2 regions of the Arthrobacter sp. B1I2 genome follow, and region 1 is predicted to be linked to the other one. Evidence: riboswitches for the same ligand, from Rfam matches in the RefSeq annotation. Region 1 holds a riboswitch; the other holds the start of a gene.
The links. Region 1 has a riboswitch for cyclic di-AMP ahead of QFZ57_RS14100 (LysM peptidoglycan-binding domain-containing protein). Riboswitches for the same ligand answer to the same signal wherever they lie in the genome.
Positions count from the first base shown of each region.

Region 1 (9,878 bases):
GAGGGCGTCGGCGTCGAGGGTGGTGCCGTCGTCGGGATTTGAGCCGATGTGCATGAGGACAATTTCGCCGGGCTGCAGCCCCACCTGGACGCGGTCGGCCACCGACTGGACGCTCGCGCCGCCACTGCTGCCTTTCCAGCCCAGGGTGTCCACGGTCCACCGCACAGCCACGTAGCCGAGGGTGTTGACCGCGGCAATGGTTCGGGCGTCCCGTTCGCCGTAGGGGAAACGGAACAGCGGCCTGGGATCGGCGCCCGCTGCCAGGATGGTCTGCTCGGCACCGCGCACCTGTTGGGCGATCAGGTCGTTGCTGAGTCCAGTGAATCCCGGATGCGTCATGGAGTGGTTTGCCACCCGGTGCCCGGCCGCTGCGATCTGTGCAACGCCCTGCGGGTTGTTTGCGGCCCAGTTGCCGGTCAGGAAGAAGGTGGCGCTGATCCCCCTGGCTGAAAGGGTGGACAGGATCCTGGGCAGTCCTGCCGCATTGGCTCCGGCATCGAAGGTGAGGGCAACCACCCGGCCCGACCCGGGGATGACGGTCACGTCCTGGCCGCGAAGGGATTCCGGAAACGAGGCCGGCTGCGGGGGAGTACCCGGTTCCTCCGGAGCCGTTGGCACGGCCGGGGGTTCCGGCACCTGGGGTTCAGGGACCGGCGGCACGGTGATGGGTGGCTCCACCGGAGACTGGCCTGCTTCGGGGGTGTCGGCCTCCTGCGGCTGCGACGCTTCAGGGCCCGCTGAGCTGGATGGGGCGATCGAGAAGGATGGCGAAGAGGGTAAGGCGGACGGCTGGGCCGACGGCGGACCACCCGTCAGTGCCGGAATCAACAGGGCCAGGGCGATGGCCAGGACCACCAGCGCGCCGGCGAGCGCTATGGCGAGCGTCCGCCGTCGTGCTTCACTGGCTGGCACTGCCATCACCCGCCCAAAAGGCTAATGTCCCTTGTCAACGCCCGTTCCGTCAGGAACCCGTGGACTTGTCGGTCCTGATCTCGGGGGTGTGGACCACCAGAACGGGGCAATGGGCGTGGGCCACGATCGCGGAGCTCACGGAGCCCAGGAGCAGACCGCCGAATCCGCCGTGCCCCCGGCGCCCCACCACAATCATGTCGGCGTTCCGGCTGGCATCGATCAGGGCCTCCCGTGGGTGGCTCCTGACCAGGGTTGGGGAGACGTTGGCGGGGGTTTCGGCTCCGAAGGCTTGTGCCACTGCCTCGTCCAGGATCTTTTTGGCGCCCTCCTCGAAGCCCTCGATGCCCATCATGACGTAGCCGGAGTACACCTGCGGGTACTCCCAACAGGCGACGGCCTGGACCTTGGCACCCAGGGGAGTGGCAAGCCGTTGCGCCTGGCGGAGTGCCTCCACGGACGCCTCCGATCCGTCGACGCCCACCACGATCCTGGCTATTGGTGCCCCGGCAATGCTCATGTCTGCTCCCTCATCGGACCCGCGTTGTCACGCTCATCATGCCTGCAGGCACAGGGGTGAACTAGGGCCGAAGGTCACGGCACGTCGACAGGCGGCGCGCCGGCCGGGCGAATGGCCTCCCCGGGCCACGCAGGCTCGGTGGACCCCTGGTCCAGCCGGAACGGCGGATATTCGTCCCGCATCAGCGCGGTGTACACCAGGACACGGTAGATCCAGCGGTCGATGCCGAGGATGAGATCGAACAGCGGGCGTTGGTAGCGGCCGCTGAACAGCAGGATCACTGCCGCGATCAGGACCAGCAGCCCCAGCAGGGACAGGCCTGCACTTTGTTCATAGGTTGCGCCGACGACGGTGTCGTCTGTGCGCCACCGCCATGTCGTGTTGGTGAACGCAGCCACCACGAGCAGGTGCGGGATCGCCAGGAGCCACCATTTCACCAGGACCAGCCCGCGGGAGAGCCGCTGCGGATAATCCACCTCAAAGTCGGCCGGGTAATTGGTGCGTTTGAGCGTAAAGGGCGGGTAGAGGTCAGTGCCGACGGCGGCGTAGGCATAAAACGCTACCCGCCAGTTCCACCGCAGGACGCCAACATTGAAGTCGAACAGTGCCCGCGGGTACCGGGCGGTGAACAGGATGGCGAAGCCCGCCACGATGGTGGTGATGGCAAACGCGAACCACAGGAAGAAGAGAAGGATGAAATGCGGTATGGCCAGGAACCACTTGACCAGCCACATCCAACGTGACAGGCCGGGATCAAGCTCGCCAAAGAGCCTTGCGGGGTAGCCCGGGCGGTCTTCGGCCGCCGCGGTGAACGGCCGGGGTGGGGGCGCCGCCCCCGGTGCTGCCGGTGCTGTCTGGGCTCCCGGCTGGTCCCAGGACGCCGGTGCGGCTCCCTGGCCTGCGGGGACCTGGAACTGCCCTGCCGGGGCTTGGCCTGCCGGGACCTGGAACTGCCCTGCCGGGGCTTGGCCTGCCGGGACCTGGAACTGCCCTGCCGGGACCTGTCCTGGACCGCCCATCCCGGGCCCGCCCATCCCCGGCCCGCCTGACGCCGGGCCGCCGGATGGATGCCGCGCATGCCGGCCCAGCCCCGCGGCGCCAAAGATGATGAGGGGAATGCCGATCACCAGCGCGATGAGCCCGCCCACCAGCAGGCCCGTGGCGGCCGGCCGGATCAGGTCCGAGCGGAAGCCGGCCTGCGCCTGGACATCCACGACGGAAGAAGCGTCGGCGTTCATCACCACCACTTCCCAAGCGCCGGGAGTGATGTTCCAGTTAAGCTCCTGCTCTCCCGGACCTGAAGCGGAGGCGGTCCAAAAGCGTTGGTCAGCCGGTGGTGATGCTGGGGTGCCTCCCGGTACGTCGCGGTATTCGGCGCGGAAAGGCCGCTGGCGGATGTTCAACAGTTCCGAGTGGTGCACTCCTGACAAATACTGTTCGACGTCGGCTTGCGGGCCGATGCCAATAAACACCGGCTTGTCCGGCGACACTGATTCAACGCGCAGTCGCAGGGTGCCGATATCGAAGGGAAGCCTGCCGGGAACATCATCGCCAATGGCATCGGCCCGCGGGGAGGTGAGGGCAAAGGAGCTGACGGAAAAACGCGACGTACCGGACGACAGGTATCCGTCCCCCTGGATCGATCCCACAGCTGACGCCACGGCTCCGCCCGCCAACGCAGCCAGGCCCGGAAGCGTTATCAGGATCCCGAGGACCAGCATGATGATGGCGGCGGACTTCTTCATGGTGTCGTACCTTCCGGTGGGCATTTGTGGAGGGCGGAGGAAGACCAGCAGGCGTTCCGGCCTAAATGGTGCCGTGGGCGGCGTCAGTCCGTGTGATGATCGTGGGGCACGGGAGGTGCTTCAGGACGCCGTGCGCGGTCGAACCGAGCAGGAGGCGCTTAAAGGCGCCCCTGCCGCGACTGCCCACAACAAGCAGCCTCGCCCCGGCGGCGGCGTCAACGAGGGCGTCCACCGCGCCTTTGTCGCTTTCGAGCCGCTGGTGCACGGTCAGGTCCGGGTAATCTTCCTTGAGTCCGGCGACGGTCTCAGAGAGCACAATGCGTTCCTCGTCCACCATGAGGTCCGCGAGCGCCCCCGGGACCAGGCCGGCGTCAACAATGGGGTCGGGCACATTCACGGCATAGACAACCGTGAGTTCGTCTCCGTCGCGGTCTGCTTCAGCGGCGGCAAAGGCCACGGCCTGCGTTGCCTCGGCGGATCCGTCCACGCCCACCACCACTCCTGACCTTCCTTCCAGGTCGTGGGTTCCGACGACGGCGACAGGGACTTTGGCGGCGGTGGCGACCTGGAGTGCGCGGTCGGCGAGGGCACCGCCGAGGTGGCCGCTGCCGGAACCAATGACCATCATCGAGGTCCTCTTGGAGTACTTGGCCAGGGCCCCGCCTACGCTTCCGGTGAGCAGTTCCGTGTCCGGCGTCACCGGCACGGTACCTTCGAGCCGGCCGGCGGCGGTCTTGAGGAGTTCCTCACCGACCTGCTGGAGTGTTCCGAACCAGGGATAGGGTTCGGCAACCCACCGGTCATCGACGACGTGGACGATCACCAGCGGGAGGCCAAAGCGGTGGGCGCGGCGCGCCGCCCACAGGACCGCGGCCTGGCTTTGCGCTGAATCGTTGGTGCCCACAGCGATGGGTTTTTGGGATGTCATGGCCGCACTTCCTGCCCGTCTTGAATGGTCTTCCTGCTTTTCAAGACTGGCCCCGCCGTTACCGGCACTCTAGGGCCAAAAGTCACGGAAGCGCTGTTCAGGCCGCCCTGTGCCGCGTCAGCGGTCCAGGTGCGCTGGCTCCGGACCAGCGCCCGCTTCCCACCCCGGTCCAAAATGCTGTTCACAGGCAATACAGTTCCTCAGTATGCTTACTATTGTCCGCCTACGGTCACTGCGAAAGGCATCATCATGACTGAACAGAACCTCCCCGACAATGAGCTGGAAGTTGTGCAGGAAGACGACGTCCTTCTCGACGAAACTCCCGGCGCGGCGTCGTCCCTGGAGCTGGACCCTGTGAACGGGGAACCGGACAGCTACCCAGGGGCTGCCGAGAACAATCCGGACCGCTGGCAGGAGGACCCGTTGCTGCAGGACGAAGCAGTCTCGGGCGAAGAGGAGGACTTCCTGAGCGACCAGACGCTGCGGGACGAAAGCGCGCAGGCACGGTACCGCTCCGGCGATGAGCAGGTGCCGCCGGACACCCCCACCCTTGGGGAAGCAGCAGCCGACGTCGATTTCGGCGAAAACCCCACCGGCCTCGAGGCGGACGCCAGCGACGACGAGGAAAACTTCGGCGGCTCACCGCTCAGCGAGTTCGAGCCTGACGACCTGGAACGCTAGCAACCTCGCGGGCCGGGCCCATCAGGCCCGGCCGGCAGGGGAGGAAATCCATGCAATCCAAAGAACTGCTGCTGGAGGCCTTCAATCGCCTGCCGGATCTGGTCCGGCAGGTACTGGAAGGGCTCGACGAGGCACACCTGCAGCGACGTCCTGCCGGCAACGGCAACTCCATCGCCTGGCTGGTCTGGCACACGGGGAGGGTGGAAGATGCGCAGGTTGCCTCCGCATCGGGGTTGGAACAGGTCTGGACGGCGGAAGGATTCGTGTCCCGCTTCGGCCTCCCCCTGGCGGACAGGGACACGGGCTATGGCCACTCCAGCGAGCAGGTGGACGCCGTCCGGGCACCCCGGGAACTCCTGCTGGAGTACTACGAGGCCGTCCACCGCCAGAGTGCCAAAGTCCTCGAAGGAATAGGGGATTCGGACCTGGACCGGGTCGTCGACAGGCACTGGGATCCGCCCGTAACCCTGGGAGTGCGGCTGGTCAGCATCCTGGGTGACTGCCTCCAGCACCTTGGCCAGGCCGCCTACGCCAAGGGGCTTCATGCCGGGATGGCAGACACCGGCGGTGCGTGAACTCGTGGTGCTGGGCACCGCATCCCAGGTTCCCACCCGGTCCCGGAACCATAACGGCTACTTCCTGCGCTGGGACGGCGAAGGGTTACTTTTCGATCCCGGCGAGGGCACCCAGCGCCAAATGATCCACGCCGGAGTCGCAGCAAGCCGCATCACCAGGATCTGCCTTACGCATGTGCACGGGGACCACTGTTACGGCCTTCCCGGAGTCCTCTCCCGCATGGCACTGGACGGCGTGCAGCATCCGGTCCACCTGCATTATCCGGCGTCCGGAGGCGATGTGGTCCGCGCACTGGTGGCTGTCAGTTCGCCTGGTATCGACTTGAGGCTGCACCCGCACGGCAGCGGCGGCCCCATCGCCGAGGGCCTGGATGTGCGCCCCCTGAAACACCGCATCGAAACGTACGGCTACCTGCTTACCGAGCCCGACGGCCGCACTTTCCTGCCGGAGCGACTGCGGGCGGCAGGAATCCGAGGGCCCGATGTCGGCCGGCTGCAGCGCGAAGGCGTCCTCGGGGCGGCCAGGCTGGAAGAGGTGAGCATTCCCAGGCCGGGCCAGCGTTTTGCCATCATCATGGACACCGCACCGTGCGCCGGTGCCGAAGAACTGGCAGCCGGCACCGATCTGCTGGTCACCGAATCAACATTCAGTGACGACGACGGCGGGCTGGCGCAGCAGTACCTGCACCTGACCGCCGGGCAGGCCGGGGAACTTGCGGCGTCCGGAAAGACCCGAACCCTCGTGCTCACCCACTTCTCATCACGGTACGGCGACGACGTTTCCCTGCTCGCGCTGCAGGCGCGGGCCAGGGCTCCGGAAACCACGGTCATCGCCGCCGAGGACCTGCAGCGCATTGCCGTTCCACGCCGCCGGCATCCGGTGCGGGAAACATCAGGCGAAACTACAGCGATAGGGTTAAACCATGACGGCAGCAGCTGAATCCACGGTCAATTTCGACGGCCGGTTCGCGCGGGAACTGGCGGAACTCGCTGTTCCCTGGCAGGCCGAGGAAGCCCCCAGCCCCGAACTCCTGGTCCTGAACGAGAAGCTCGCATACGACCTGGGCCTTGATCCGCAGTACCTGCGCAGTCCCGAAGGGGTGCGGCTCCTGGTGGGTAACCACGTCCCCGAAGGCGCCACCCCTGTGGCGCAGGCATACGCAGGCCACCAGTTTGGCGGCTACTCGCCGCTGCTCGGCGACGGACGTGCCCTGCTGCTCGGCGAGGTTACGGACCAAAGCGGCCGCCTCCTCGACGTCCATCTTAAAGGCTCGGGACGCACGCCTTTCGCCCGCGCAGGGGACGGCCGCGCCGTCGTCGGACCCATGCTGCGCGAGTACCTGGTCAGTGAGGCCATGCACGCCCTGCACATTCCCACCACCCGCTCGCTCGCCGTCGTGGCAACCGGACGGCAGGTCCGCCGGGATGGCATGCTGCCCGGCGCCGTGCTGACACGGGTGGCTGGCAGCCACCTGCGCGTTGGCAGCTTCCAGTACGCTCGGGCCACGGAAAACATGGACCTCCTGAAGCGGTTGGCGGACCACGCCATCAGCCGGCACTATCCGCACGCCGCCGAAGCCGAAAATCCGTACCTGGCCCTCTTCGGTTCCGTCGTCTCCGCCCAGGCCGCGCTGGTGGCACGCTGGATGCTGGTGGGGTTTGTGCACGGGGTCATGAATACGGACAACATGACCATTTCAGGGGAAACAATCGACTACGGCCCCTGCGCGTTCATGGATGCGTTCAATCCCGCCGCCGTCTACAGCTCCATCGATGTCAGCGGACGGTACGCCTACGCCAACCAGCCGGTGCTTGCCGAATGGAACCTTGCCCGGCTCGCGGAGGCGATGCTGCCGCTCATCGACGCGGACCAGGAGAAGGCGGTTGCCCCCGCGGTGGAGGTGCTGGGACAGTTCCGCGGACAATACAGCAGGGCATGGTCCAGCGGCATGAAAACCAAGCTCGGCCTGGTAATCAATGCGGAAAGTAACGACGCCGCCGCGTCCGGCCTGGTGGACGATGCCATCGCCATTCTGAAGGACGGCCCGGTGGACTACACCTTGTTCTTCCGGAACCTCGGCAAGGCGGCCCGGGGCGACCTCCGCCCCGTGCGCGGTATGGTTCTTGACCTGGCCGCATTCGACGCCTGGGCTGAGCGGTGGCAGGCCATGAAACCCGACGCGGTGCTGATGGACAGCGTTAATCCGGCCTATATCCCCCGCAACCACCTCCTGGAGGAGGCACTGTCCGCAGCCACTGAAGGAAATCTGGCTCCTGTGCAGCAGCTGCTGGAGGCGGTCGGGGAGCCCTTTACCGAGCGGCCGGGGCTGGAGCGCTACGCGGAAGGCGCCCCCGAAGATTTCGGCAACTACATGACTTTCTGCGGGACCTGACGGCTTCCGGCCTCCGGGTGACAGAACGACAGGAGGGCGGCGGCCGGGATACCCGGCTGCCGCCCTCCTGTTTGAAGCCAGCTTCGCTGTGGCGAAGCGTCGCGAAGACTAGGCCACGCGAACCGCGGAGTAGCCGCCGAGCCAGCTGATGGAGTGAACCTCCGTGCTGTAGCCGTTGACGCCGCCGCTGACAACCTTGCCGTCGCCGGCGTAAACGCCCACGTGGCCGGAGGTGATGATCAGGTCGCCGGGGGCGGGAGCGCCGACGACTGCTCCGTACTGGAAGAACTGGGTGGGGGCAAGGTCGCCGACGCTCTTGCCGACGGAGCGCAGTGCCTTCTCAACCATGGCGGTGCAGTCCTGGTTCACGCCGACCTGGCCGTAAGCGGATGCCAGGATGGCGGCACCGGTGCCCGTGCCGGTGGCGGCTGCCACCGGGGTGGCGGAAGCGTAGGACATGTTCATGCCGGTGTTTGCCGGCGCGGTGGCGGCTGCAGCCTGGACAGGTGCAGCTGCAGGGGCCGGTGCCGGCGCTGCTGCCGGTGCCGCCGTGTAGCCTGCGCCCGGGATCTGGATCTGGTCGCCGGGGAAGATCACCGAGGACAGTCCCAGGCCATTGGCGGACAGGACGTCGTTGAGGCTGACGCCGTGGGCAGCCGCGATGGCGCCGAGGGTGTCACCGGAAACGACGGTGTGGATGTTGCCTGCTGCCGCTGCGGGGGCTGCTGCCGGGGCGGCAGGTGCGGAGTATGCCTGGACGCTGGTGTTCTCAGTGGTGTCCGGACCGGTTACACCGGCGTGGGCCGGGGCGCCGACGCCAAAGGCAATGCCGGACGCTGCAGCAACGGCGAGCGCCGGGCGGCCCAGCGACCGGGCCTGGGACTTGGCTGTTGCGGCGAGGCCCTCGAGCACAATGGAGCGGGCCGGAGTCGCGCGGTGACGGGCAGAAATGGAAATTTTTGACACGGTTGATCGCCTCTCCCATGCCTGCGGGGTGAGCTGTCGGGTTCGGGCTGGAGATACCCGGCCGGAAGCGGCTCCGCGAAGAATGGAAGCGCTAACGACTTAACCCCAAGGCCACAAGTGGCCGTGGAAACTTGGTTCCCCCGTCCCTGCCAGCTGGAAAGCGGTTGAATCCCATGATCAGTGGCAGGGCTCGGCATACTGATGGGAATGTCCCGACTGAGAGGGACACCAGAAGACAATAACCCACCTGCACTGCCATTGTCACATTTGGATAACATACGAGCTTCGCCTCTCAATTCCGCAAACGTCTGGATGTAACGGTAATTCCCAGGACGACCTCGGGTGATGGGCAAAGAACCCGGCAACGGTAACAACGCGGACACGGCCGCCTCCTTCAGCCTCGAATCCGAAGGTACGCTCCAGGCACATTGCCCCTGTTCGTGACCAACCGGGGCATCTTTGGTCAGGGGCCCGATGGTATTGGCTGACGCGCTAGGCTGTCCCCATGCCAGATTTCGACCGGTTCCGTGCGCTGCTCGAAGAGGAGCGGGCGCGACGGGCGGCACTGTTGCCGGCCCTGCGGGCCGACATCGACGCAGCGAATTCGGCCCGCCAGGACTCCAATGTCGACGACGAACACGATCCGGAAGGCGCCACGATCGCCTTCGAACTCTCGCAGGCGTCGGCGCTCCTGCAGCAAAGTTCGGCCGGGCTGGACCAGATTGAGGCGGCGCTGGCACGGCTGGCCGGTGGAACCTATGGATCCTGCGCCGTGTGCGGGGAACCCATCGCCGAGGGCAGGCTGGAAGCGCGGCCGTGGACGCCGTTTTGTATCCATCACGCCTCCTCGGGGCGTGCGCGGTGACGGATACGGCGGACGTCGTGTCCGCCGCAGCGGATTTCGTTGACCGGACCCTTCAGAATGAGGGCGCCTGGTACCGGGCGGACGACGTCGGAAACCGGCTGGGCGGCGCGCTGGCCTCTTATGGTTCCTCCGTGGGCGCCGTTCGCGGAACGGTACGCGACGTCCTGCGCAAGTTCAAGGACCTGGACCGCGACGGAACCGTCATGCTGGCCTCCGCCCTGTGGGGACAGCCGAGGCCAGGCTCCCGTCCTGTTTTCGAGCGCCGGCTGGCTGCCGTGGTGCTGCTGCAGTCCCGG
Region 1 covers NZ_JAUSYC010000001.1:3,013,070-3,022,947, forward strand. The annotation lists gene QFZ57_RS14060 (polysaccharide deacetylase family protein) at 1-918, opposite strand, end outside; gene QFZ57_RS14065 (universal stress protein) at 962-1,429, opposite strand; gene QFZ57_RS14070 (DUF4389 domain-containing protein) at 1,504-3,174, opposite strand; gene QFZ57_RS14075 (universal stress protein) at 3,236-4,102, opposite strand; gene QFZ57_RS14080 (hypothetical protein) at 4,352-4,783, shown strand; gene QFZ57_RS14085 (mycothiol transferase) at 4,834-5,358, shown strand; gene QFZ57_RS14090 (ribonuclease Z) at 5,351-6,298, shown strand; gene QFZ57_RS14095 (protein adenylyltransferase SelO) at 6,282-7,751, shown strand; gene QFZ57_RS14100 (LysM peptidoglycan-binding domain-containing protein) at 7,860-8,717, opposite strand; cyclic di-AMP (ydaO/yuaA leader) riboswitch at 8,721-8,893, opposite strand; gene QFZ57_RS14105 (TraR/DksA family transcriptional regulator) at 9,223-9,582, shown strand; gene QFZ57_RS14110 (DNA alkylation repair protein) at 9,579-9,878, shown strand, end outside.

Region 2 (9,878 bases), 2.9 Mb from region 1:
ACCATGCAGACCCCCCGGGGCCGCCGACGCGCGGCGGGCCCCCCTTCGGCACCCCGGTTTGCCGAAGTTGTCGCAGCGGAGCGCCCCCGCGATCTGCATCGTGACGCGCGCCGCCGCCGGGGTCCGTTCCGGCAGATGACGGAGTTTGCCGCTGCCAGCGGCATCGGCCAAAAAGCCGGCATCGCCCTTGCCGCCACGGGCCTGGTGCTGACGGTTACCGTGCCCGCCACGAGTCCCGTCATGGCGACCGACGCCGCCGGCAGCGCCCCCTTGGCAGCTTCCGCCGTCAGCCCCCAGCCGCAGATCTCCGCTGATATCGGAGCCCAGGTCGACTTCAGCCGCTCCGCCGTGGTGACCCAGGCCGACCCGGACGGGAAGCTGAAGCAGCTCCTGAGCGCCCAGTCCGCCGGCTCCGTCACGCGCGCCGCTTCGGCCGGCACCCTGGCCACACCGCTGGCATCCCTTGCCACCGCGTCCCCCTTCGGTTACCGGGTGAGTCCCATTACCGGAGGCTCCGGCGACTTCCACCGGGGACAGGACTTCGTGGCGCAGTGCGGGACCTCCGTCCTGGCCGCCGCTACAGGCACGGTGACCTTCGCAGGCTGGCACCAGTTCGGTGGCGGAAACCGCGTTGTCATAGACCACGGCAACGGGCTGGAGACCACGTACAACCACCTTTCATCCTTCAGCGTCAAGGTGGGCCAGACCGTCTCCCGCGGGGACGTTGTGGCACTGAGCGGCACCACCGGTGCCTCCACCGGCTGCCACCTGCACTTCGAGGTGCAGGTCAACGGCGAAGTGGTCGATCCGATGGGCTGGCTGTAACCGAATGATTGCTCACTCTCAGATTCCCGCAACCCGCCGTGACCTGAATGTGACATTGAACGAAAACTGCTGTACCGTCTAACTCGCGTCAACTTTTCCGAAGTTGACGCTCTTGTGCGGATTGCCTAACTCTGCCACCGCTCAAGGTCCGTTCGCATTTCATCGTCTGGCAGGGGCGGGGGAACCAATTTTGGTCTTCATTTCAGAAGGCCTTGGGGTTAAGTCACGAGCTTCCCAGGAAGCAGTGTGGCCGGGTGACTCCCATCCGAATCCGACAGCTCACCTCGCAGGCATTGGGAGAGGCTACCTTCGTGTCTTCACGCCATAATTCTGCGCGCCACCGTGCGCAAACGGTTCGCACCAGCCCGCTGGACGCCGTGTCCAAAGCCGTCAGTGCAAATGCCGGGACCGTAGGCCGCCAGGCTGCCGTTATGGCAGCGGCTTCGGGCCTCATCCTGAGCATGGGACTGCCGGCCACTGCAGCTGACACCACCGCTGGTGTCTCTGCGTCCACCGAGTCCGGTTCCGCCCAGACGGCCCTCGCCGTCACCGCCGCCCCCACGGCCACGGTGTCCTTCGAGCGTCCCGTCGTCAAGACCACTGCCGCTCCGAAGGTGGAACCGGTGCGTACCCAGTCCACGGCATCGGCGAACCGCGCCACCACGGCCGTCGCAGGCCAGGAGGCGTCTCCGGCTGCCAAGGCTGAAGAGACCGTGTCCGCTGCGGCAACCTCGGGCATTGCCGCCCTCGCCTACACCGGTATCGGCCACTCCTACGTATGGGGCGGCACCAGCCCCGTCACGGGCTGGGACTGCTCCGGGTTTGTGCAGTGGGTTTACGCCCAGGCCGGCATCAGCATCCCCCGCACCAACGCGTGGAGCATCATGACTCCCACCTCCGCCCCCCAGCCGGGTGACCTGGTTGTCCAGAACGGTGGCGCGCACGTCGGCATCTACGTCGGCAACGGCATGATGATCAGCGCACTCAACCCCTCCCAGGGCACGCTGCTCCACTCGCCCGCAGCCACCGGTACCTCGTCGTACTACCACTACAGCAAATAGTTCTTGGGCTCCGCGCTCCAAGGGCTTTTTCTTTGCCCAAAGCTTCTTCGCTAGAAACCACATCCCCGTTCGGGATGCGCCGGCGTACCCCCAAGATGCCGGCGCGTCCAACACCCTTCGCATGCCTACAAGCGGTTCGAAGGAAAAACGAAAGAGAGAACTGATGACGACTCGTGCCACCGCACGGCATCGCGCCGAGGCCACCAAAACCAACTCGATCGCTGTCATTGCCAAGGCTGTCAGCGACAACGCAGGCGGCATGGGCCGCCAGGCCGCGGTTATCGCTGCTGCTTCCGGCCTGGTCCTGACCAGCGGCATTGCGGCCAACGCTGCAGACGCCAACGTCAAGCGCGATTCCGCTCCGGTCTCCGCGCTGGAAGTTGAATCCGCCGTCGACGCCCCGATCTCCGCGGCATCCACCATCGCCATCAGCTACGAGAAGCCCGCCGTGACCACCACGCCGGCTCCCGTCGTCGAGCCTGAGCCCCAGGTCGAAGTGCAGGAAGCCGAGCCTGCTCCTGCCGCCCAGCCTGTTGCTGCTCCCAAGGTCACGGCTAAGGTTGCCACCGCGTCGGCTCCCGCCGCTCCCGCAGCCCAGGCTTCCGCCAGCGGCAAGGGCGCTGCAATCCTCTCCGCCGCCTACGCGCAGCTTGGTGTCATGCAGGACTGCACCATGCTGGTCACCAACTCCCTGGCCGCCGTCGGCATCCACTTCCATGACTGGCCTGCCGGCTACCTGTCCCTGGGCCGCACCGTGAGTGCAGCCGAAGCACAGCCGGGTGACCTTCTCTACTACGCTGACGGCGGCTCGGGCATGGCCCACATTGCTGTCTACGCCGGAAACGGCATGGCCGTCCACGGCGGCTACAACGGAAACCAGACCGTGGTCTTCAGCGCGAACGTCGGTTCCGGCCCCGTCTTCATCCGCGTCAACTAGGCTTTCGAGTGCCGGCCTGAACGGCCGTAGTCTGCAGGATGCTGTGAAGGACCCCCGCCATCGAGGCGGGGGTCCTTCGCGCTTAAGCGGACTGCGCCGTCCGCGTTGTGTCTCCGGGCGTTCGGCTGTGGAGAGCGCTTCCGGGTGGCGATTACCTGATTTTGTACTTCTTTGTTTACTCTTGTGGTGTCGATCCATAGCCCGGACATGCCGAGGGCAGCCGGCCCTCGTGCCCCTGACGGGTGCGGCCGTGAAGAGGTAAGTGCATGCGCACTCTCGTTCTGAATGCTGGATATGAACCGCTGGCGGTTATCACTTTCCGCCGGGCGCTGGTGCTTGTGCTCACGGGCAAAGCGAGCGTGGTGGCCGAAGGGGATGACCCCGTGGTGGGCCCCACCGACGTACTGGGCCGCCCGTCCGTGATCCTCCTCAACCGCTACATCCGGCCCCGATACAACCACTCCACGGCCGTGAGCCGCAGGGGCGTGCTCCGACGCGACGGGCATAAATGCGCCTACTGCGGCAAGGCGGCGCACACCATCGACCACGTGCACCCGAAATCGCGGGGCGGGGCCGATTCATGGGAGAACCTGGTGGCCGCCTGCCTGCGATGCAACAACGTCAAGGGCGACCATACTCCCGCCGAGATGGGATGGACCCTGCGGTTCGTGCCCGAGCCGCCGCACGGAACCATCTGGCAGATCAAAGAACTGGAGAAGCCCACGCCGGCCTGGGATCCGTTCCTGCTTCCGGAGCGCGCTGCCTGAGAAGCGGTGCCGCCGGCAGGTGTGCTGGCCGCTAGGCTGGGGGAGTGCACGTGAACAGGCAGGCCTTTGATGCGCTGATCCTGGCCGGGGGGAGGTCATCGCGGCTGGGCGGCGTACCCAAGCAGTCGCTGGTCTTCCAGGGCCAAACCCTCCTGGAACGCGCCGTCGCTGCCGCAGCCGGGGCCCGACAGACGGTCGTCGTTGGAGACATGGGTCCGCTGGCAAGCGAAGCACGGCCCTCACAGGCGCTGTCCCCGCCAACCTTGCCTCCCAATGTGCTGACCTGCCGGGAGGAGCCGCACTTCTCGGGCCCCGCGGCTGCCATTGCCGCCGGAGTGGATGCACTGGTGGAAAGAGGCGGACCGGCGCCGGCGCCGTACACCCTGGTTCTGGCCTGCGACATGCCACTGGCATCCCAGGCAGTGGCAGTGCTGCAGGATGCCCTGGCGCTGGTCACGGCTGGGCGTTGCAGCGGCGTCATGGCCCGCGCCGAAGATGCCAGGGCGCAGCCGCTGCTGGGTTTTTACCGCACAGCTGAGTTAACAAAGGCGTGTGCCGATCTTGCTGCCCGCAACGCATTGGTCAACGGCTCTGTCAGGGCGCTCCTTGCTAATCTGGACGTGCAGCTTGTCACAGTCCCCGCCGGGTCCACGTCCGATGTGGATACCTGGGATGACGCTGCCGCACTGGGGGTTGCCGCCGGGAACCAGAGTGGAAGCCAGGACCGGCATTCGGGCGGAGCAAACGTGGGAGGCAATTCGTGAAAAGCCAGGACGAAACGCTGGAGGAGTGGTGCAGGGCCCTGCTCCAGGCGTACAAGCTTGAGGATGTCCAGATAGACGTCAACGCGGTGCTGGCGCTTGCAGGCGTTGCGGCCCATGCCGTTGTCCGGCCGGCCGCGCCGCTCACCACTTTTATCGCCGGCTTCGCCGCGGGCCTCGCTGCCGCTCCCGGCAGGGAGATGGACGCCGAATCCATGGACGCGGCGCTGGCCGTTGCCCGTACCTTGGCCAAAGACTACGACGCCGAAGCCGCCGCCGGGACTCCCGGCGAATGACTGCAGAACCCCAAAGCGATCCTGAGGTGCCGCCAGGCAGTCAAGCGGGGGCGGGTGCAGACACAACGGAACCCGGCATATCTGAACCGGGCCCGTCTGAACCCGGCACATCTAAACCGGGCACAGCTGAACCGGACAGAACTGAAGAAGGGCATGCTGCCCCTCACCATCTGGCCCACACCTGGGTAGAAGCCCGGCAGGCGGCGTTTGATGCAGCCACCCCGATTCCTCCCGGTCCGGTGGCACTCCGGATAGCCTTGGGCCGCAAACTCGACCGGGACATCGTGGCCCTTCAGGACATGCCCCACTATGCCTCCTCCGCCATGGACGGCTGGGTGGTCAACGGAAGCGGCCCCTGGATCCCGGTGGAGCCCGGAACCCGGTTGGCGCCGCACCAGGCCAGCCCCATCGCCACGGGCGGCCTGATCCCCGCCGGCGGCAAGGCAGTTCTTCGTACCGAGAGTGCTGTCCTTGGCCGGGACGATGAGGGCCTCCCCGTCCTGCTGACCGGAGGCAAGGCGCGCCCCGGCGAGCCCCGCGCGGGAGAACACATCCGCAAGGCCGGGGAGGAAGCCCTGGAAGGGGACATCCTGGTCAAGGCGGGGGTGGAGCTCAATCCGGCACATCTGGCATTGGCTGCGCTGGCAGGCTACGACGAACTGCAGGTCCAGGGAAAGCCTGTGGTGCGCCTGGTGCTGACCGGGTCCGAGGTAGTGGAACACGGCACGCCGGCCCCCGGCCAGGTGCGCGACACCTTCGGCCCGCAGCTGCCGGACGTCGTGGGCATGCTGGGCGGCATTCCCGGAGGGCAGCAGCGGATCGGGGACTCCTATGCCGAATGGCTGGCCGCGCTCGAAGACGTGCTCCCGGACGCGCCGGACCTGCCGGCCGACGTCGTCATTACCACCGGGGGTACCGGACGCTCGGGAACGGACCACCTCCGGCGGGCGGTGGCTGACCTCGGCGGCCGGCTCATCATTGACGGCGTGGCCATGCGGCCGGGCCATCCCGTGGTTCTGGCCGAACTGCCGGATGGCCGCTTCGTCCTGGGCCTTCCCGGCAACCCGCTGGCGGCCATGATGGCGCTGTCCACCGTGGGTGCCCCGCTGCTGGCGGCGTTGGGGCACCGCGGCATTCCGGCGGTGGAGGAGGTGCCGTGCGGGACCATGATCGAGCCGGACCCCGGCCGTACCCGGCTGATGCCGTTCCGGCTGCTGTACGGCATGGCATCCCCGGCGCAGCATACGGGCCCCGGGATGATGCGCGGGCTGGCCGCTGCTGACGGAGTGCTGGTGGTGCCGCCGCACGGCGTGCAGCTGGGCGAGCCGGTGCACGCGTTCGCCCTGCCTTGGGGGCCGCCCATACCGCGCGCCCAGGAGGGTCCGGCCAAACCCAAACCGCGAAGCAACGTCCGGGGCGGCCAGCCCAAGGGCAAACCGGCAGCCAGTGGGCCCGTGGACTGGAGTGCACTCCTGGGCTGAGCCAGGTCCTCTTGGTGCCATGATGGAGTAATGAACAGGCAGGGTGGAACATGGGACGCGTAACCCAGCGCCGCAAGGTGCACAAGTATGTCCTGGACGGTTCGCCGGGAGCCCTGGAGTACCCGGTCCGCCACCGCGAAGACGTCCTCGCCGTGGAGGAACCGCTGGAAATCCGGCTGGGCAGGCTCTCCTACTCAGTCACCATGCGCACGCCCGGGGACGACTTTGACCTGGTGGCCGGGTTCCTGGTGTCCGAGGGGGTCATCTGGGCCCCCGAACAGCTGGTGTCGCTGCGCTTCTGCGCCGGCGAGGACGAGAACGGCGTCCAGACATTCAACGTGGTGGAGGCCCAGCTGCGGCCGGACGTCCCACTTCCCGACACAGGTCGCAGGGTCTACACGTCCAGCTCCTGCGGCATCTGTGGAACTGACTCGATCGAAGCGGTCCGGAAGTCCTCCCACTTCAGCCCGAAGGCGGACCCGCTGACGGTGGATGCAAAAGTCCTGGCCTCCCTGCCCGCGTTGCTGCGGAAGTCGCAGCGTGTCTTCGAGGACACCGGGGGAGTTCACGCGGCGGGCCTGTTCAGGATTGAGGACGACGGCGAGCCACGCCTCCTGTGCCTCCGCGAGGATGTTGGGCGGCACAATGCCGTGGACAAGGTTGTGGGCTGGGCGCTGCGCGAAGGCCTCCTGCCGCTGACCGGAACTGTCCTCCAGGTGTCCGGCAGGGCGTCCTTCGAGCTGGTGCAGAAAGCCTCCCTCGCGGGAATTCCCGTCCTGGCCGCCGTCAGTGCCCCTTCAAGCCTGGCTGTGGAACTGGCCGAAGCGAACGGGCTGACCGTGGCGGGCTTCAGCCGGGGTACCAGTTTCAATGTCTACGCCGGGGACTCCAGGATCCTGAGGCCCGTACCTGCCGTGCCCAGTGCGTAGGGTCCCCACGCCGGGCATAGGCGGCACCCGCTTTGCAACGGGGGTTGGTTGCCGTGCTGCCGGGCGGGTAGATTTGTCCATCGAATGGACCCGATGATCCAGTCCCGAGCCTAAAGAGGATTCATATTGCATGACGACCGGACCATCACGGAAGTCCGCCTGGCAAGGTTTGTGCGCGAGCGCATCGCACCTGCCGTGTACAGCAGGACAGTCCCCCTTGCCCTGAGCAGCTGGGAAGTCCCCGGCGAACCGGTCCCCGCGCTTGAAGCGATGCGGCAGGAGTTCCAGCCGCAGGAGCACGGCGCCGCCTGGGGCCGGCCCTGGGGCACTACCTGGCTGCGGCTGCAAGGGGAGGTGCCGGAATCCTGGGGCGGCGGCCCGGACACTGCGGTGGAGGTGGTGGTGGATCTGGGGTTCACCACCGAAGCGCCCGGGTTCCAGTGCGAGGGCATTGCCTGGCGGCCTGACGGCAGCATCATCAAGGCCATTTCACCCCGCAACCAGTACATCCCGTTGAAGCTATTGGGCGGCGGCATGGCGGTGGACTTCTACGTCGAGGCCGCGGCGAATCCGGACATGGCGCAGGGCTGGACCTTCGCCCCCACGCCGCTGGGCGACAAGGCGACCGCCGGGGGAGCGCCGCAGTACCGGCTGGGAAGCATCGCGATCGCTGAACTCAACCAGTGCGTGTGGGAACTCCAGCAGGACATCTGGACCCTGGCCGGCCTCATGGAACAGCTTCCGCTGGAGCTTCCCCGCCGGCACGAGATCCTCCGGGCCCTTGAACGCATGATGGACGTGATGGACCCTGACGACGTTGCCGGTACCGCGCCGGACGGACGGCACGCGCTCGCTGAAGTCCTCGCCCGCCCCGCGTATGCGTCCGCGCACCAGCTGGTTGCCACGGGGCACGCGCACATTGACTCCGCCTGGCTTTGGCCGGTCAGGGAAACCATCCGCAAATGCGCCAGGACCTTCGCCAATGTGGTGGCCCTGATGGATGAAGATCCACACTTTGTCTTCTCCTGTTCCTCGGCACAGCAGCTGGCCTGGATCAAGGAGCTGTACCCGGAGCTGTTCAGCCGGATCCGCGAAAAGGTGCGGGCAGGCCAGTTCGTGCCGGTTGGCGGCATGTGGGTGGAATCGGATACCAACATGCCCGGCGGCGAAGCCATGGCGCGTCAGTTCGTGGAGGGCAAGGGCTTCTTCCTGGCGGAATTCGGCATTGAGTGCAGGGAGGCATGGCTGCCGGACTCATTTGGCTACAGCGCTGCCCTGCCCCAGATCGTGAAAGCCGCAGGCAGCCGCTGGTTCCTCACCCAGAAGATTTCCTGGAACCAGACCAACAGGATGCCGCACCACACGTTCAACTGGGAGGGGATCGACGGCACCCGGCTGTTCACCCACTTCCCCCCGGTGGACACCTACAATTCTGACCTCAGCGGCAGGGACCTTGCCCACGCCGAGCGCAACTACCGGGACCACGGCCGCGGCACTGTGTCGCTGGTGCCGTTTGGTTACGGCGACGGCGGCGGCGGCCCCACCCGGGAAATGCTTGCGGCGGCGGCGCGTACGGCGGACCTGGAAGGGTCCCCCCGGGTCAGGATTGGCTCCGCGGAGAGTTTCTTCCGGCAGGCCGAGGAGGACTACCCGGCCCTGCCCGTCTGGGTGGGCGAGATGTACCTGGAACTGCACCGCGGCACGTACACCAGCCAGGCCCGCACCAAGAAGGGCAACCGGCGCAGCGAGCACCTGCTGCGTGAGGCGGAGCTGTGGTGCGCCACAGCTGCTGTCCGGAGTGGCGGCGCTTTCGACTACCCGGCCGCCGAGCTCAGGCGACTCTGGCAACTGGTGCTGCTGCAGCAGTTCCATGACATTCTGCCGGGCAGCTCCATTGCCTGGGTCCACCAGGACGCTGAGCGGAACTACCAGGCCATTGAGACCGCACTTGAAGCAATCATCGGCCAGGCTGCTGCAGCCATGCTGGGCTCCGGCGACCGGCAGTTCCTGCTCAACGCCGCCCCGCACGCCAGGGACGGGGTTCCCGCGCTGGCCGCGGGCGAACCCTTGGCGCTCCCGGAACCGGCGCAGGTCACCCCGCACGACGGCGGCTTCATCCTGGACAACGGAATTATCCGGGCCGTGATTGACGCGGACGGACTCCTCGCCTCCCTGCGCGACCACGCCAGTGGCCGCGAGGCCATCGCCCCAGGCCAGCGTGGCAACCTGCTGGAACTGCACCGGGACACTCCCAATGAGTGGGACGCCTGGGACATTGACGAGTTCTACCGGCGCAATGTCACGCCGCTGGTCCAGGCGGAGTCGGTCCACACGGTCACTGACGGCGGCAGCGCCGTCGTGGCGGTGGAGCGGCTGGCAGGCCACTCGCGGCTGAGCCAACGCATCTCGCTGGCCCCCGGCAGCCCATCATTGGAAATCACCACCTCGGTGGACTGGCAGGAGCGCGAAAAGCTGCTGAAGCTCGGCTTTGCCCTGGACGTGCGGGCAGACCGGTCGGCCGCCGAAACGCAGTTCGGCCACGTCTTCCGGCCGACCCACACCAACACCTCGTGGGAGGCCGCGAAGTTCGAAATCTGCGCCCATCGGTGGATCCACGTGGGCGAACCCGGCTATGGGGTGGCAGTGGCCAACTCATCCACCTACGGCCATGACGTGGGCCGGAGTATCAGGGAATCCGACGGCGGGACCACCACCCAGGTGCGCCTGTCCCTGCTGCGGGCTCCGAAGTTCCCCGACCCCGACGCCGACCGGGGACGCCAGGAGCTGACGGTGACCATCCGCCCTGGTGCTGATATTGCCG
Region 2 covers NZ_JAUSYC010000001.1:159,728-169,605, reverse strand. The annotation lists gene QFZ57_RS00770 (M23 family metallopeptidase) at 4-825, shown strand; cyclic di-AMP (ydaO/yuaA leader) riboswitch at 954-1,132, shown strand; gene QFZ57_RS00765 (C40 family peptidase) at 1,203-1,886, shown strand; gene QFZ57_RS00760 (NlpC/P60 family protein) at 2,050-2,823, shown strand; gene QFZ57_RS00755 (HNH endonuclease) at 3,090-3,590, shown strand; gene mobA (molybdenum cofactor guanylyltransferase) at 3,641-4,354, shown strand; gene QFZ57_RS00745 (DUF6457 domain-containing protein) at 4,351-4,647, shown strand; gene QFZ57_RS00740 (molybdopterin molybdotransferase MoeA) at 4,644-6,128, shown strand; gene fdhD (formate dehydrogenase accessory sulfurtransferase FdhD) at 6,179-7,057, shown strand; gene QFZ57_RS00730 (alpha-mannosidase) at 7,184-9,878, shown strand, end outside.
Region 2: another riboswitch for cyclic di-AMP. It lies ahead of QFZ57_RS00765 (C40 family peptidase); the one in region 1 lies ahead of QFZ57_RS14100 (LysM peptidoglycan-binding domain-containing protein).